4 regions of the Bacillus sp. JJ1609 genome follow, and region 1 is predicted to be linked to each of the others. Evidence: riboswitches for the same ligand, from Rfam matches in the RefSeq annotation. Region 1 holds a riboswitch; each other region holds the start of a gene.
The links. A riboswitch is a leader RNA that binds a small molecule or an ion and turns the genes downstream of it on or off. The one in region 1 is predicted to bind S-adenosylmethionine.
Positions count from the first base shown of each region.

Region 2: linked by a shared signal. The riboswitch ahead of metK (methionine adenosyltransferase) and the one ahead of V7654_RS18285 (methionine ABC transporter ATP-binding protein) in region 1 are both predicted to bind S-adenosylmethionine.
Region 3: linked by a shared signal. The riboswitch ahead of V7654_RS19675 (sugar ABC transporter substrate-binding protein) and the one ahead of V7654_RS18285 (methionine ABC transporter ATP-binding protein) in region 1 are both predicted to bind S-adenosylmethionine.
Region 4: linked by a shared signal. The riboswitch ahead of mtnW (2,3-diketo-5-methylthiopentyl-1-phosphate enolase) and the one ahead of V7654_RS18285 (methionine ABC transporter ATP-binding protein) in region 1 are both predicted to bind S-adenosylmethionine.

Region 1 covers NZ_JBALSS010000025.1:96,227-100,441, reverse strand. Annotated here, with positions in the region: gene V7654_RS18295 (MetQ/NlpA family ABC transporter substrate-binding protein) at 1-347, opposite strand, end outside; gene V7654_RS18290 (methionine ABC transporter permease) at 375-1,040, opposite strand; gene V7654_RS18285 (methionine ABC transporter ATP-binding protein) at 1,030-2,043, opposite strand; SAM riboswitch class I at 2,163-2,267, opposite strand; gene V7654_RS18280 (chromate transporter) at 2,470-3,000, opposite strand; gene V7654_RS18275 (chromate transporter) at 2,997-3,569, opposite strand; gene V7654_RS18270 (methyl-accepting chemotaxis protein) at 3,857-4,215, opposite strand, start outside.
Region 2 covers NZ_JBALSS010000024.1:242,850-247,064, reverse strand. Annotated here, with positions in the region: gene pckA (phosphoenolpyruvate carboxykinase (ATP)) at 1-1,394, opposite strand, end outside; SAM riboswitch class I at 1,710-1,850, shown strand; gene metK (methionine adenosyltransferase) at 2,149-3,348, shown strand; gene asnB (asparagine synthase (glutamine-hydrolyzing)) at 3,630-4,215, shown strand, end outside.
Region 3 covers NZ_JBALSS010000028.1:19,715-23,929, reverse strand. Annotated here, with positions in the region: gene V7654_RS19680 (dynamin family protein) at 1-1,492, shown strand, start outside; SAM riboswitch class I at 1,663-1,770, shown strand; gene V7654_RS19675 (sugar ABC transporter substrate-binding protein) at 1,876-2,976, shown strand; gene V7654_RS19670 (sugar ABC transporter ATP-binding protein) at 3,157-4,215, shown strand, end outside.
Region 4 covers NZ_JBALSS010000027.1:106,015-110,229, reverse strand. Annotated here, with positions in the region: gene V7654_RS19515 (methylthioribulose 1-phosphate dehydratase) at 1-159, opposite strand, end outside; gene V7654_RS19510 (2-hydroxy-3-keto-5-methylthiopentenyl-1-phosphate phosphatase) at 156-818, opposite strand; gene mtnW (2,3-diketo-5-methylthiopentyl-1-phosphate enolase) at 815-2,038, opposite strand; SAM riboswitch class I at 2,135-2,243, opposite strand; gene V7654_RS19500 (pyridoxal phosphate-dependent aminotransferase) at 2,314-3,507, opposite strand; gene V7654_RS19495 (carbon-nitrogen family hydrolase) at 3,635-4,215, shown strand, end outside.

The DNA of each region.
Region 1 (4,215 bases):
GCTGTTGGGACGACAATAACTTCAGATAATTCAAGGTCATGCTCTTTTGCGAAATTCTCCATATACACTTTGTGCTGGAATAGGTTTGCATCAAGGTCCCCTTTTGATAAAGCTAAGTTAGGCTGGATGTAATCGCTGAATTCCACAACTTTCACTTCATATCCTTTTTTCTCAAGCAATGGTTTGATTGCTTTGGAAACCATATCACTGTAAGGGCCAGAAGTCGCTCCAAATGTGACTTCCTTCTTGTCTTCCTTCGTATCTCCGTTTGAAGCTGAATCGCTGCTGCATGCTGCAAGCAATCCGATTGTTAAGAATAAAACGACTGAATAAATAAGCTTTTTCATTTAAAATAACCCCCATTTTTTTATCTTTTATCTTTTATCTACTAATCTTGCAATCCTGTCCCCGCCGAACTGAATCAGCTGGACCAGGCAAATTAGAATAATAACCGTAGTAATCATGATGGTATTGTCATATCGGTAGTAGCCGAAACGGATTGCAAGGTCGCCAACTCCGCCGCCGCCAACAATCCCTGCCATTGCTGAGTAGGCAACAAGACTGATGATCGTAATGGTCACTCCCTGGACAATTCCCGGACGGGCTTCTGGGATAAGTACATCTTTTATAATCATCCACGGTGTTGCACCTGTTGCAACTGCTGCCTCGATTACCCCTTTATCGATTTCCCGGAAGCTTTGCTCTACTATTCTTGCAAAGAAAGGAATGGCTGCGACCGATAAGGAAACAGATGCTGCTGTTGGCCCAATTGTAGTGCCGGCAATTAAGTTAGCCAGCGGCAGCAGGGCGATCAGCAGGATGATAAATGGAACTGAACGAAGCATATTTACGATGAAGCCTGCGATATTTTTAAAAATTTGATTCTCCAGGAATAAGCCTTTATCTGTGACAAATAACAGCACCCCCGTTGGCAGCCCAATGACGATCGCCACAACGATAGATATTCCGACCATATAAATCGTTTCAAAGAATGCTTTATTCAATTCCGGCAGCAGGGAAACCAGGCTCTCAGGCAGCATCATGAATCACCTCCAGATTTTTTGTTCTTGATGCGATATAGTCTATAGCGCGGTCAAGTTCGTTCTTGTCACCTGCAACCTCCATGATAAAAATCCCAAGCGGAATCTCCTGTATGTATTCAATCTTTCCATGAAGGATATTGCCTCTTACTTTGAATTTTTGGAACACATCAGAAATGACGGATTGCTCAGCAATCGCACCCTGGAAGTAAATTTTAATGATCTTTCCCTGACGCTCCTCAAGCAGCCTTTCCGGAAGATCAAACTGAAGGATCGAGTTGACAAAGTCCTTTGTCAGTGGCTGCTGCGGGTTGGCAAACACATCATACACATTTCCTTCTTCGATGATTTTTCCATCCTGCATGACAGCCATCCTGTCACAAATCGACTTGACTACTTCCATTTCGTGAGTGATGAGGACGATTGTGATTCCTAATTCAGTATTTATCTTTTTTAACAATGCTAAAATCGATCTTGTTGTGCTTGGGTCCAATGCTGAAGTAGCTTCATCACACAGCAGGACTGAAGGATTGTTCGCAAGTGCCCTGGCAATCCCCACGCGCTGTTTTTGACCCCCGGACAATTGTGCAGGATATACATCTTTTTTATCCGAAAGGCCAACCATATCCAGTAATTCTATTACTCTTTCATTTATCTTGGTTTTTGGAGTGCCTGCTGCTTTTAGGGCAAAAGCGATATTTTCACTTACCGTTTTAGCACTGACGAGGTGGAAATGCTGAAAAATCATACCTATTTTCAGACGCGCTTTGCGCAGGTCACTTTTATTTAAGGAAGTAAGCTCCACACCGTCGATAATCACTTCCCCCGACGTCGGCTTTTCAAGGAGATTTAAGCATCTGAGCAAGGAACTTTTTCCTGCTCCGCTGTAGCCGACGATTCCATAAATCTCACCCTTATTCACCCTTAACGATACATGGTCAACACCTGTTACAGTTCCACTTTTCGTTTCATACACCTTGACCAATTTACTAACTTCTATCATGTATTGCCCCCCTATCAAAACGTCCTTATTCGCCTGGTATCTCTGTAGCAACAATTCGTATCTCTAAACGAAAAAATGCCTCTTTCATTCACAGAAAGAGGCATCGTAAAAATCTATACGACTTATCTCTCAGAATGAAATCATTCTGTAGGAAGTGGCACCGTTCCTAAAAGGAGGTTGCCGGACGTCATAGGGCCTAATCCCTCGGTCACTCTTGATAAGTAACTTATTTAATTTGATAATTGAAATCATAAAACCTTCTGATTTGTTTGTCAATATAGTATTTTGATATTCAAACCCATGATACCGCTTTCATTGTTGCGGGAGTAAGCTAGATTTTTTTTTTGCGCATTAATGCATTTCCTCTCCCTTTTTGCCAAATTCAGTAAAAATAAAATATGAAAAATGTATAAGAAAAACCCTTGTTTAAGATAAAACAAGGGCTCCGTATACGAGCGCTCCTGCTATGACATATGCAGGGTGCACTTTCATTTTTTCCATAAGCAAAAAGCTCAGGCCGCCGATTAGTCCTGTCTGCAGCAGTCCGACCCCTTCATAGGAAGAGAAAAAGAAATCATATGTCATGACCCCAAGTAAAACGGCAATGACTGGACGGACGACGAGGGTAAGACGCTTTACTCTCTGAGAATCCTTAAATTTCATTAACAGGCCGAGCAACCCGATCATTAAGATCAAGGAAGGAGCAACTGAAGCAAATACTCCGACAGCCGCACCGAGGATTCCTCCCTCCGAATAGCCAATATAACCGGCCATTTTCGTTGCGATTGGTCCTGGCAGGGCATTGCCCATCGCGAGCACTTCACTGAATTCATTAACCGTCATCCAGTCGTAGCGGTCAACTACTTCATTTTCAATTAACGGAATGGAGGCCGGACCTCCGCCGTAGCCTAAAATCCCAGGGATAAAGAAGGCCAAAAAAATTTTAAAATAAATCATCGCTGCTCTCCTCCTGCTTTTTCATTTTTAGAAGAAGAGTCCTTCTTAAGCAAGGCGCCTATTAATAAAACAAAAATTAAAATTCCTGGGTGTACGTGTAGGAATTGCATAAGCAGTAAGCTTCCAGCCAGCGCAATCGCTGTCCATTTCCAACCGAGCTTGGAGGTTCCGGATTTTTTTACGAAATCCCATGTCAGAACAGCAAGCATCACAGCAACTACTGGTCCCACAGCCTGGGCCATGCCGCTTACCCATGGTTCATCCTTATAGGCATTCAGGCCGGTCAGAAGAAGGATCATCAAAATAATGGTTGGTATAATTGTCGCTGCCAGTGCATTAATCATTCCCAGGACGCCGGCTACACGGAAGCCGATATATCCTGCCAACTTCGTCGCGATCGGTCCCGGCAGGGCATTTGCTAACGCAAGAATGTCGCTGAATTCATCGGCTTCCATCCATTTATATTTTTCTACGACTTCCTTATGTACAAGTGGGATTGAGGATGGCCCTCCTCCGTAGCCGAGGATTCCTACTCGAAAAAACGCTAAAAATATATCTGCCTGTTTCATGTCCCTTCACCATCCTTTTCTGCATTAAAGCTTAAATGCTGTGTTTCTATTAATTTTTTCTTCAATTTTAATTAAAAAATTCTGTTAAACTTACCTGTTGATTTCCTCTCCAGTGCACCTTTTCCGTGGTCAGTCCTGAAGCCTCCTCGGCGTTATCCCGAGTTTCCCGAAGTTGTCTCGCTCATTCTGAGTTAATCAACATAGTGCCAAAATCAATAAATCAATATTGAGCTTTCTCTTTGCCAAATAAAAAAGTATCACAGCATTCTAGCCGTGATACTTACATTTTACCTTTTAAATTTAAATACGGAAACCGAAATATTCAAATCATTTGTCAGCTTGCGGAGGTCGGTTACTTTTTTGGAAAGATTTCCGAAGGCTGAGAGCTGTTCTGCAGTTGAAGCTGATATCTCCTCGCTGCCTGCAGCTGTTTGTTCCACAACTGCACTGATGGACTCCACATTATAAAGAACTCTTGCACCCAATTCTTTTGATGCTTCCATCCCCTGGACAAGCTGATTGATTTTTATTGAGATTCCTTCTACCTTTGTTTCAATATTTTCAAATGCAGCCATTGTTAATTCCATTGACTCCATCTGCTCTTCAGCGATCATACCACCTGTATTAACGGCTGCAGCAATATCTT
Region 2 (4,215 bases), on a different contig from region 1:
TCATCCTTCACTGTTTCAACATTGTTCAATTCGCCTTCAAGAGCGGCCTGAACCATTGCACGTGTGAAGGCAAGCTTCATCCGGCTTCCTGTTCCGTACTCTCCACCAGTCCATCCTGTGTTAACGAGGAATACCTTCGCGTTATGCTCATCGATTTTTTCGCCAAGCATCTCTGCATAGCGTGTCGCAGCAAGCGGCAAGAAAGGGGAACCGAAGCAGGTAGAGAATGTTGCCTGTGGTGATGTGATGCCGCGTTCTGTTCCTGCAAGTTTGGATGTATAGCCACTCAAGAAGTGGTACATTGCTTGCTCCTTGGTAAGCCTCGCAATTGGAGGCAGCACTCCAAAGGCGTCAGCAGTCAAGAATACAATCGTATTCGGATGTCCTGCAATACTTGGTTCAACGATATTATCGATTGCCTGAATTGGATAAGCTGCGCGAGTATTTTCCGTCAGTGAGCTGTCATCATAGTCAGCAACGCGCGTTTCACTGTTAACAACAACATTTTCAAGGACAGAACCGAAGCGGATCGCGTCATAAATCTGTGGCTCTTTTTCCTTAGAAAGGTTGATGCACTTTGCATAGCAGCCACCTTCAACGTTGAAAACACCGTTTGCCGACCAGCCGTGCTCATCATCGCCGATCAATCGGCGGTTCGTATCAGCAGACAATGTGGTTTTTCCTGTTCCGGATAATCCGAAGAACAAGGCAACATCACCTTCACGCCCTACGTTAGCAGAGCAATGCATGGATAGGATGCCGTTTTCAGGAAGAAGATAATTCATGACAGAGAAAATAGATTTCTTCATTTCTCCTGCATATTCTGTACCGCCAATTAGTACGACGCGCTTCTCAAATGAGACGATGATAAATGTTTCTGAGTTTGTCCCATCTTCCTTTGGATCAGCTTTGAAGGTAGGCGCAGAAATGACAGAAAATCCCGCTTCATGGCTAAGCAGTTCCTCTGCATCCGGGCGAATGAATAATTGGTGGGCAAATAAGTTGTGCCACGCATACTCGTTAATGACCTGTATAGGAAGGCGGTATTTCTTGTCTGCACCAGCAAAGCCTTTAAATACAAAGACTTCTTCTTTTTCTTTCAGGAAATTCAAAACTTTATTATAAAGTTTCGTAAAGGATTCCTCAGAAATTGGCTGGTTGACAGAGCCCCAGTCAATCTTATCCTTTACCGATTCCTCTTCTACAATAAATTTATCCTTAGGTGAGCGGCCAGTGTACTTTCCAGTAGTAGCTCTTACTGCACCTGTGGAGGTCAACAGACCTTCATTGCGATTCAATACTTTTTCAACCAGCTGCGGGACAGATAGCTGTACCTGTATATTGCTTCCTTTTAATAAAGCTGAAAGTTCATTGGAAATTCCTACAACATTCATCCGAGAATACCTTCCTTTTTAAAAGATTGATATATTGAAAGTGTTTACATCTCGCTATTAGTTTAGCACATTACATTAATTAATCTATACTAATGCTCGAAAAAATTCCCTCTTTTACAAAAATGTATATATAAATAGAAGAAGGCCGGAGCAAGAACCAAATAACTCCACCCCAGGATTTTAACACACTAACGCATTGGGGGTCAGACCCCCAGCGCTTTAAAGTGGGAAAGTTCTGCATGAATCGACATTTTGTGAAGAAAAGGATTGACATGTATTTGTAGGTTCGTTATGATTTTGATTTGAACGGATACTCTCTTATCCCGAGCTGGTGGAGGGACAGGCCCAATGAAACCCAGCAACCTGCAAACGAGAAATAACAGCCTGGTAAAGGTATGTTTTTTTCGGGCAAAGGTGCTAACCTGACGCAAGGGAAATGCCCTTGAACGATAAGAGCGAAAGGCGCGGATTAAAGCAAAAACCTTTCCTCAAGCTATGGAGAGGTTTTTTATATTGTTTTTTTCTGTATTCTGTCTGCTGGTCTATTACCAATAGCAGTCGATCTGCCTTCTTTGGTGTCATTGCTCCCATGGGTAGGATTAGGAAAAGTTAACTCAGCATGAAGTTTAAACAAATTTTTCTAATAAAAACTCAGCGTTTATTTCATACTACATAGGGAATGAGTACCGTATCACACCGAGGTTTGTATTGGGACAGCCTCGATCAATTTTTTATAAATGAGGGAGGAAATCAGATGTCAACAAAACGTCGTTTGTTCACTTCTGAGTCAGTAACAGAAGGCCATCCGGATAAAATTTGCGATCAGATCTCTGACGCAATTTTGGATGCGATCCTTGCTAAGGACGCTAATGCCCGTGTTGCTGCAGAAACATCAGTTACTACAGGCCTTGTACTAGTTGCAGGGGAAATCACAACATCTACATACGTAGATATTCCAAAAATCGTTCGTGAAACAGTTAAGGAAATCGGTTATACGCGCGCTAAATACGGTTTTGACTCTGAAACTTGCGCAGTATTGACTTCGATTGACGAGCAGTCTGCCGATATCGCAATGGGTGTTGACCAGGCTCTTGAAGCTCGTGAAGGACAAATGTCTGATCAAGAGATCGAAGCAATCGGTGCAGGAGACCAGGGCTTAATGTTCGGTTTTGCATGCAACGAAACAAAAGAGCTTATGCCTCTTCCAATTTCATTGGCACACAAGCTATCACGCCGCCTGACTTTAGTTCGTAAAGAAGAAATCCTTCCATACCTTCGTCCGGATGGAAAAACTCAAGTAACAGTTGAATACGATGAGAACGACAAGCCTGTCCGCATCGATACAATCGTTATTTCAACACAGCACCACCCAGAAGTTTCCCTGGAGCAAATCCAGCGCAATCTTAAAGAACATGTCATCAATCCTGTTGTACCAGCAGAATTGATCGATGAAAATACAAAATACTTCATCAACCCAACTGGCCGTTTCGTAATCGGCGGACCACAAGGTGATGCAGGATTGACTGGCCGTAAAATCATCGTTGATACTTACGGCGGATATGCTCGCCACGGCGGCGGTGCATTCTCTGGTAAGGATCCTACAAAAGTTGACCGTTCAGCTGCATACGCTGCACGTTACGTTGCGAAAAACATCGTAGCTGCTGGCCTTGCTGAAAAAGTTGAGGTTCAGCTTGCTTACGCTATCGGTGTTGCCCGTCCTGTATCCATCTCTATCGATACTTTCGGAACAGGAAAAGTAAGTGAAGATGTATTGATCGATGTTGTAAATAACAACTTCGACCTTCGTCCTGCTGGCATCATTAACATGCTTGACCTTCGTAAGCCGATCTACAAGCAGACAGCAGCATACGGACACTTCGGCCGCACGGATGTTGATCTTCCTTGGGAGCGTACTGACAAAGCAGAAGCATTACGTACACAAGCACAAGCTTAATAAAATCGAAAAGGGAGTTGCATAGAAATATGTAACTCCCTTTTTAATTTTCCGTCTTATTAAGAGAACTGCAAAGGCAAACAGGACCTAAATACCCGCAAGAATGGAGTTTCTGGTTTGCATCTAGACCAAAAGGTGTAAAATAAAGTATTACCTTAATTTTCCCTGAGATTTTACTGCAAATTTTTTGTGTTTAATGGTAGTATTAGATGGTATGTTTTTAGATGAGCTTAACGAAAGAACAATAAATTTTTTCTGAAATGGAGAAGGTGAAGTACATAATGTGTGGCTTTATCGGTTGTGTACATGAAAAAGCACAAGAATTCAGCAGCGAACAAAAGCAGCTGTTTAAAAATATGAACGATATCATTACCCACCGTGGACCGGACGATGATGGGTATTTTTATGATGAGCATATCCAATTTGGCTTCCGCCGTCTGAGCATTATTGACATTGAAGCGGGACATCAGCCTCTGACGTATGAAAATGAAAGGTACTGGATCATTTTCAATGGCGAGATTTACAACTATCTTGAGCTTCGCGATGAATTAATTGAAGAGGGACTTAAATTCGAGACTCACTCTGATACAGAAGTCATCATTGCTCTTTACAGCCATTACAAAGAGCACGCAGTTGACAAGCTGCGCGGAATGTTCGGCTTTGTCATTTGGGACAAACAGGAACAAATCCTTTTTGGAGCACGCGATCACTTTGGCATTAAGCCATTCTTCTTTTTTGAAGACGGAGACCGCACTTATTTTGGTTCTGAAAAGAAGAGCATCCTGCTTGCATTAGAGAATGATGTACTTGATTACAAGGCATTGCAGCATTATTTAACGTATCAGTTCGTTCCAGAACCAAACACAT
Region 3 (4,215 bases), on a different contig from region 1:
CGAGATCTTGGAGATTACTGATTCAGTTGTACGTGAAATTACGGATGTAAATGATTTTCAGGAAGTGGCTGGAGTACGCCGCCAAACGCATAAGAACGAAACCGTTATTGATTTTAAAGCCCAGTTCCCGTTCCTGCGTGAGCATGAACTCACTTTAATCGACACACCAGGAGTCAACCGCAATAATTATGACAAGCATCCGCTGTTCAATTACCTGCGTTTTGCAGATAGCTTACTGTTTGTCCTGAATGCGAATGACCCATTCACAGACAGGGAAAGAGATATCCTTTCGAAGATTTCGGAATACTTTCCTAACCTGCCGATCCACTTCCTTTTGAATAAAATGGATGTCATCTACAGCCAGCAGGAAGCGATTGAAGTATTTGATAATACATGGTCTGAAATCAGCCAATATTACCCTGAAGCTAAAATGTTTGCCTTCTCTTCAAATTATGAAAAGCAGCAGCAGCTAAAGGATTTCTCTGAATTTATCAAAACAAATCGAAACGCTATGAACTTCGAAGAAGAGCGAACTTCCAAACTGCAATTCTTTGTCAGAAGGGCAATCACTTATTTGCTTGATAAACGAATTGAAATTGAAAATAACCATATGGAATCCATCAGCTGGAATGAAGAAATGGTTGGTAAGCTGAATGGAGCCATCAATCAGCTGGGAGATATTGAAGAGGAAAAATCACGCTCTATCCAAAAATCGTTCCGCAAAATCAAGGACGATACCCGCGCTGAAATCATCGAGAAAATTCCGGAACTGCTTCGCGGCTGTACTGATTTAGTGACGGAAGACAGCGATTTTGGAAGGCTCCATGATGAGATTGATAAAGAAATGAATATACGAATCCAGGAGTATCTAGACAACACGGTGCTGCCTAAGTTCCATGAATCTCTAGAAGGCTGGGTACAATTTTCAAAAGATGAATTCGGCCATAGCCAGTCCTACCTGAATGAAATGGCTGAAAGCTTCAATGCGATGTATGGGGATGAACGGATTAAGCTCGAATGTGATTTCAGAGTGCTCGATGACTGGCGCCGCGATGCTGACCGGATGACGAATGGTGTCTATTATGAAAAGGTCAATATCATGCACAGATCGACCCCTCAGCAGTTCTTTTTAAAGAGTGCTGGTAAGCTTCTTGGAGTGCTGCCGCAAAATAATAACATGCTGTACAACCGTTATAAAACCTATCTTGAAACCGAAGATTACTATGAAATCGCCGTTTCAATTGCGAACAAGTTCCTTCAGCAATTCGAGATTTTCGAAAAATCGATTGAACGTGATGTTAATCTATTCTTCAAGCAGCCTTTCATTGCTCTTGAGCAGGCCGTTGAAGAGGCACGTTCAGAAATTGAATATGGCAAGAATGAGCTTGAAAAAATGAGGGTAAACCCTGAGTTGTATCGCGATCCATTGACACTGTATGAAGTAAAACTTCGTCAATATGAATGGATGACAGCGGCAGGCAGAGGGGAATAACTTGGAAAAGGAAGATTCCTGATTGGGAATCTTTCTTTTTTTTATTCAGTCAAAGAGGTTTATAGCAAATAAACGAATAAAAATTTAATTTTCGAAATAATATTGACAATATGAGTATAGGAGATTAAAGTAAGTTTATCGATTTGCTCCGTTAACTGAATAAAGAAATTCTCTTATCAAGAGTGGCAGAGGGACTGGCCCTGTGACGCCCGGCAACCGTTCCATACGGAATTGGTGCTAAATCCTGCAAAACATTTTTATGTTTTGAAAGATAAGGGAGGAAGAATCCGTCTGTTCTTTTACGCTGATGAAACCTCTCTTTTCTGGAGAGGTTTTTTTATATGGTTGGAAAAAGCAAATCATTTTTAAAGGGGGAAAAAGAGATGAAAAGAAATGGTTTGAAAAAGGTATTTTTAACAGCAGTTTCGGCAGCGCTTTTGCTGACAGGCTGCGGCGGTGGAGAAACAAAGACGGCGAGCGGACCGGTTGAAGGTGTTCCTGATCGCTTTGCTAAAGGAGAAGAAGTGAAAATCAAGGTCATCCGCAAGATTGGCGGCGATGACCATACTGCTCAGTATTTAGCTGGCGCTAAAGCGGAGGGAGAAGCGTTAGGGTTTAAGGTGGACGTATTCACCGCAAATGGCGATACGGCAAAATTCCATGATGCGATCAACCAGGCGCTTCAGCAGGATTATGATGGATTCCTCATATCACACGGCGACGATGCAGCTACGGTGAATGATGTCAAAAAGCTTGTTGAAAAGGGAAAGAGTGTTGTTACATTTGACTCGAATGCAGACATTGCACAGGTAGATGGGGTCACCCTTACATCTCAGGATGATGAAGCACTTGCAAAGCTAGCTCTAGATCAGCTCGTAAAAGAACAAAATGGTAAAGCGAATATTGTCTACCTTTGGGTTGACGGTTTTCCGCCAATGGTGAGAAGAAATAAAGTTTATCAGGAAACATTGAAGTCTAACCCTGGAATTAAAGAGGTTGAGAGATTCGGAGTGGCAGCTGCCGATACAAGCGTCCAAACTCAAAACGCGGTAGCAGCGATGCTGAACAAACACCCTAAAGGGGAAATCGATGCGATTTTTGCAACTTGGGATGCATTCGCAATTGGTGCTGCCCGTGCGATTAAGGAAGCCGGCCGCGATGAAATCAAAATCTATGGAATCGACGTCTCCAACGCGGATCTTCAGGAAATCCAGGGAGAAGGCAGCTCGTGGAAATATACTGCAGCAGTAGATCCTAAATTAATTGGCGCAGTAAATATGAGAATCCTAGCGAAAAAGCTTGCAGGGGAAGATACACCTCCAACTTATGACCTTGAAGCAGCGCTGATCTCACAGGAAAAACTTCAGGAGTCAAAAGATGCAGTCAACATGGTCAATCTTGCAGACATCATTGAAGGCTGGGGACAATCAGATGCATTTGAAGAAGATTGGATGAGGAAATTAAAGGATCACTACAAGAAATAAAGCCTTATGTTTAAGAAGTTTTATTACTACCGATTGGGATTCCATTACAGAGTTAAATGGTTCATTTTAATTGCAAAAAGCACTAATATATCTGACAACAAATTAATCTCTACATCTGCAGGCACTCTCATCCTAAAGAGAGTGTCTGCTTTGCAGATTAATAGAAGAGGGGGTTCCGGTATGGCAGGTAAGAAACTTGAGATGAAAAGCATTACAATTGATTTTCCTGGAGTTCGGGCACTCGACCATGTGGATTTCGTCACGGAAACAGGGAAAATCCATGCTTTAATCGGGGCAAACGGAGCCGGTAAATCTACTTTGATGAAGGTGCTATCCGGAGCTTATGGACATTATTCGGGCGAGATTTTCCTTAATGAAGAGAATATTGACATCCATATGCCTGGAGATGCACAGCTGCATGGAATCCAGACGGTGTACCAGGAGGTCGATACGGCGATCATTCCTTCGCTGACAGTGGCTGAAAACATTATGCTGAACCAGACTGTGCAGAACATGGAAAACAAGCATTGGATTAATTGGAAGCTGCTTTTTAAACAAGCGGAAGAAATCCTATCCGGCATGAATCTTCATATTCCTGTGAAGAAGCTGGCCGGTGAGCTGACTCTTGCCGAGAAGCAGCTTGTGCTAATTGCGAGGGCAATTTCCAGCAACTGTACCTTTTTAATTTTGGATGAGCCGACAGCACCTTTAAGCCATACAGAAACAACGGAACTGTTCAGGATTGTCCGTGATCTCGTTAAAAAGGGTGTAGGAATTGTGTTTATTTCCCACAGGATGCCGGAAATTTTTGAACTGTGCGATGAACTGACTGTCATGCGGAACGGAGAGTTTGTTGTTAGAAAGAAAATCTCTGACGTGAATGCGAACCAGGTGATTGAATACATGCTTGGACGCAAGCTTGAGGACCAATTTCCGCTACTGAAAAGCGGGACCGGAGAAATTCTTCTTGAAGCAGATGGCCTGAGCGATGGAGATAAAGTCAGGAACACCCGGCTTCATGTAAAAGCGGGAGAAATTGTCGGAGTCGCCGGCCTGGTTGGAGCAGGTAAAACTGAATTGTGCAAGGCTTTGTTTGGAGCTGTTCCCAATGTTACAGGTACAGTGAAGCTGCGAGGAAAAAACCTTAGGCTGAACAGTCCGCATGCCGCCGTAAAGGCTGGGATTGCCCTTGTACCCGAAGAAAGACGCAAGGAGGGTGTTCTTGTATCTGAATCAGTC
Region 4 (4,215 bases), on a different contig from region 1:
TTTCCGTTTATCTTTTCCGCTCGCTGTAACCAGAAACTGTACAGGGTCGCTGCTTACCTTGATCGCAAGGTTGCCGCTTGTTCCCATAAACCAGTCCCGTTCAGCCAGTTCTGCCTTCACATCAGCAAGTTCTTCCCATTTTGTTTCTAAAATGCTCATCCTCTCACCCCTGTCTTGGTTTTAAGAGCTTCTATACAATCATAAAAAGTTTCAAATGGTGTATGGGGAATTTCCCATTCTTCACACTTGGCTTTTAAATAATCTCTTGCGAATACAAAGTCTGCCTGCTTTGCAGCTTCAAGATCGGTTACCGAGTCACCTATGACAATTTTATATGTTTCGTTTTGAGTAAGCTTTCTCATAATGGATGGCTTACAGCAGCCACAATCATTGGAACATTGCTCATCGCAGCTGTTTGGCCATTCAATTCTGATTGTCTGCTTCGAAAAATCTGAGCCATTGCAATAAACTCCAGCAAACGGTCCAAACCGCTCAATAATTGGTTCTATAAAAAAATCAATTCCGCCGCTGACGATATAAACCGGGATACCTTCCTCTTTCGCGAACTCAAGAAATTCCTGAAAGCCCGGACGAATTTCGGCATTTTCCACAGCATAATGAATGATTTCTTCCTTCAGACTAACCGGCAGGAGGGAAAACATCCTGCCGACTCCTTCTCTGATTGAAACACGTCGGTCCAGTACGGCATCCTTCAGCTCATCCCAGCCAGAAGGTGCAAATTTATTCATGATAGAGATAATGTTGTCTTTTTCAGTTACTGTTCCGTCAAAATCACAGAAAACGACGGGATTTATCATTTGGACACCGCCTCGGATGAACCCCATAGAGCGAGAGCAATCTTGAGTTCATCATGCTCCAGTGCTCCTTCTTCAAGTGTTTTACCATTCAGCACAGTATCAATTGCTTGCCTGAACGCCTTGCCTCCACCTTGAGCTCCGCCTGGGTGACCATGGACACCGCCACCTGCATTGATAATTGAATCGACTCCAAAATCGTTAATCAAGAGCGGCACCATGCCAGGGTGAATACCAGCTGAAGGCACTGGGAAGCTCTTTTTAAAAAGGTCCTCGGCAGTCAATGCATCTGAGATGGAAATGGCCTGTTGCTTTTCAAGTGCAACACTTCCATAAGGCGATGGGAACAGGGAGAAATCTGCTCCTGCATAGCGAAGCAGTTTACCAAGGAGCAATGAATGGGAAAATCCATAATCTTCAGCAGAAGTCAGAGCCCCGCTTACAGCCGGATGAGCCATGATCGGCACGTTAATCTCATCGTCCTCCCTCAGTTCCTGGAGAACATCCAATCCGTAGGCAAAAACATTGAATAACAATGCATCAGCTCCCAGTTCAGCCGCTTTCCTTGCTTTATCTCTTAACTGGGAAGTCCTTCCTGTAAGGTTGGCAGCATATAAGGTTCTGTGACCAGTAGTTTCATAGACATCAGCCAAAACCTTCCTCCCCTCTGAGATTCTCTTATCAAAAGGGGTAAGTTCATTTTCGAACAGAATTTCATCGTCCTTGATCAAGTCTACCCCACCTAAACTTTGTTCCCGTAATTGCTTAAGCAGGAAATCAAGATCGCGGCCAATCACACCTTTAAATATACTCATCAACAATGGACGATCATAAACCCCTAATTTACTGCGGATGCCCTCGATTCCAAATCGTGGTCCTGGAAAAACTTTTTTGAGCTCATCCCCAAATTGGAGATCGACTAATTTCACTTTGCCATCAAGCGAGAGCTTTCCAAAGACGGTTGTTAAAATCGCCGGCAGATCTGGTGAAAAATTCAAGGCAGGATAAGCAATTTTTATTGTCGCGACCGTTTCTGAATTGCTGTCAAGGCCGGTTCCTTCAACAGAAACCACTCTACCCTTATGTTTTTTAAGCTGTTTTTGATCGAGCTCTGGCAAATCTGTCCATGAACCTACTGTCAGTCCGAGTGCGATTCCCTCGGCCTTCTTCTCTGGATTATGCTTTGAATCATGTACAAAATAAGTTGCTGTAATTTCACTCATGAAGCTCATTCCCTTCTAAAACAAAAATCGTCCTGCTAGAACAGGCATAAAAAAAACCTCTTCGAAAAGAAGAGGTTAGATGAATAAACTAACATCTCCTTATCTATCAGCTTCCGCTGCAAGAATTAGCACCGTGCCCAGCAATAATGCTGGGTCGGTTGCCGGGCTTCATAGGGCTCGTCCCTCCACCTGCTCTTGATAAGAAAATAATTTTATTAAGTTATTTAATTGGTTTAATTAGTTAAATAATTTTATTAATTAGGATTATGTCAGGTTCATAAATCATTGTCAATATGTTTTTTGAAAATTCCCAAGCTTTCAATTCTGCTGACAGCCTCCCTGAGACGATCCTCGGAGGTAAGCAAACCTACCCTGACATACCCTTCTCCATATTCACCAAATCCTACTCCCGGCGCCACCGCGATATGTGCTTTATCCAATAAGAAATCAGCGAATTCAACAGAAGTAAACGTCTCAGGAACTTTTAGCCAAGCAAAAAATGAGCCTTTTGGAGCTGTAATATTCCATCCGATATTTTTTAGCCCTTCGACCAGCACATTCCTTCTTGATTCATACAAGTTATTCAATTCGGAAACACATTGCTGCGAACCCAGTAAGGCCTCTGCAGCTGCTTCCTGAACCGCGCCAAACAAGCTGACATACATATGGTCCTGAAGCAAATTGATCGCCGCAATCACACTTTTGTTCCCGGCGGCAAAGCCAACACGCCAGCCTGCCATATTATACGTTTTAGAAAGGGTATAAATTTCTATTCCAACATCCTTGGCGCCTTCAGCTTGTAAAAAACTATACGGGTGTTTTCCATCAAAGCCAATCGCTCCATAGGCAAAATCATGAACGACACAAATACCATTTTCTTTCGCAAGCTTAATCGTGTCTTCAAAAAAATTCTCGTCAGCGATGGCTCCTGTTGGATTATTCGGGTAGTTAAGAAACATCAACTTTGCTTCGGATAAAACTTCCTTTTTAAGCTCCGTATAATCAGGCAAAAAACCATTTTCTTCCCTAAGAGGCATTGTCACCATTTTCGCTCTCGCCAGTTCAACACCTGACCAGTAATCAGGATATCCAGGATCAGGGACAAGAATCGTATCGCCTGGATTAAGCAAGCATTGAGGAATTTCGACGAGACCGGCCTTCCCTCCAAATAGAATCGCAATTTCCTCTTCTGGATCAATATGGACCCCGTATTCCCGTTGATAAAATTCTGCCGCTGCTTCCTTGAATGAACGCATTCCCCTGAAAGGAGAATACTTATGGTTAAGCGGATTCTCAGCCGTTTCTTTTAATTTATTGACAATATGTCCAGGAGTCGGCTGGTCCGGATTACCTTGACCAAGGTTAATTACATCTGCCCCCTGCTCAGTGTATCTCCCTACTTTTTGGACGAGAGATGCAAAGAATTGCTTGGGCAGGCTCTTCAATAATTCTGATTGTTGAAATTCCATTTTTTCACCTGCTTAAAGAACTTATTATATTTTGAAAATTTTAATTTGAAATTCTAGTCACAAATGATATAACGTTAATAGTAACTTGTAAAGAAATAATTTTCAGAAATTATGGCGGTGATTTAAGATGAAATTTAAAATAGCCTGTCTGCAAATGGACATCGCGTTTGGAAATTCGAAAAAAAACTACGATACAGCAATGAACCTAATGGAAAAAGCTAGCTCTGAAAAGCCAGATATTATCGTGCTCCCTGAGCTTTGGACTACTGGTTATGATTTAGCAAACCTAAAAGATCAAGCCGATGCAGACGCACGTGAAGCCGCAGCCTTTTTAAAGGGTAGTGCCACCAAATACAATGCTCATATTGTCGGCGGATCGGTAGCTAATAAGACGGATGCTGGTATTGAAAATACAATGCTTGTATTCGATCAGAGTGGCGAGCTTTCAGGGAAATATAGTAAATTGCATTTGTTTCAGCTGATGGATGAACACTTATATCTGGCCGCCGGAAAGCAAAAAGGGCTTTTTTCTTTGGACAGCCAAAAATTTGCCGGGCTGATTTGTTATGATATTCGCTTTCCGGAATGGGTACGCGCACATGCTCTTGAGGAGGTTGAAGCAATGTTCGTCGTTGCTGAATGGCCAATACAGCGTCTCGAACATTGGAGGGCACTGCTCATAGCCAGGGCAATTGAAAATCAGAGCTA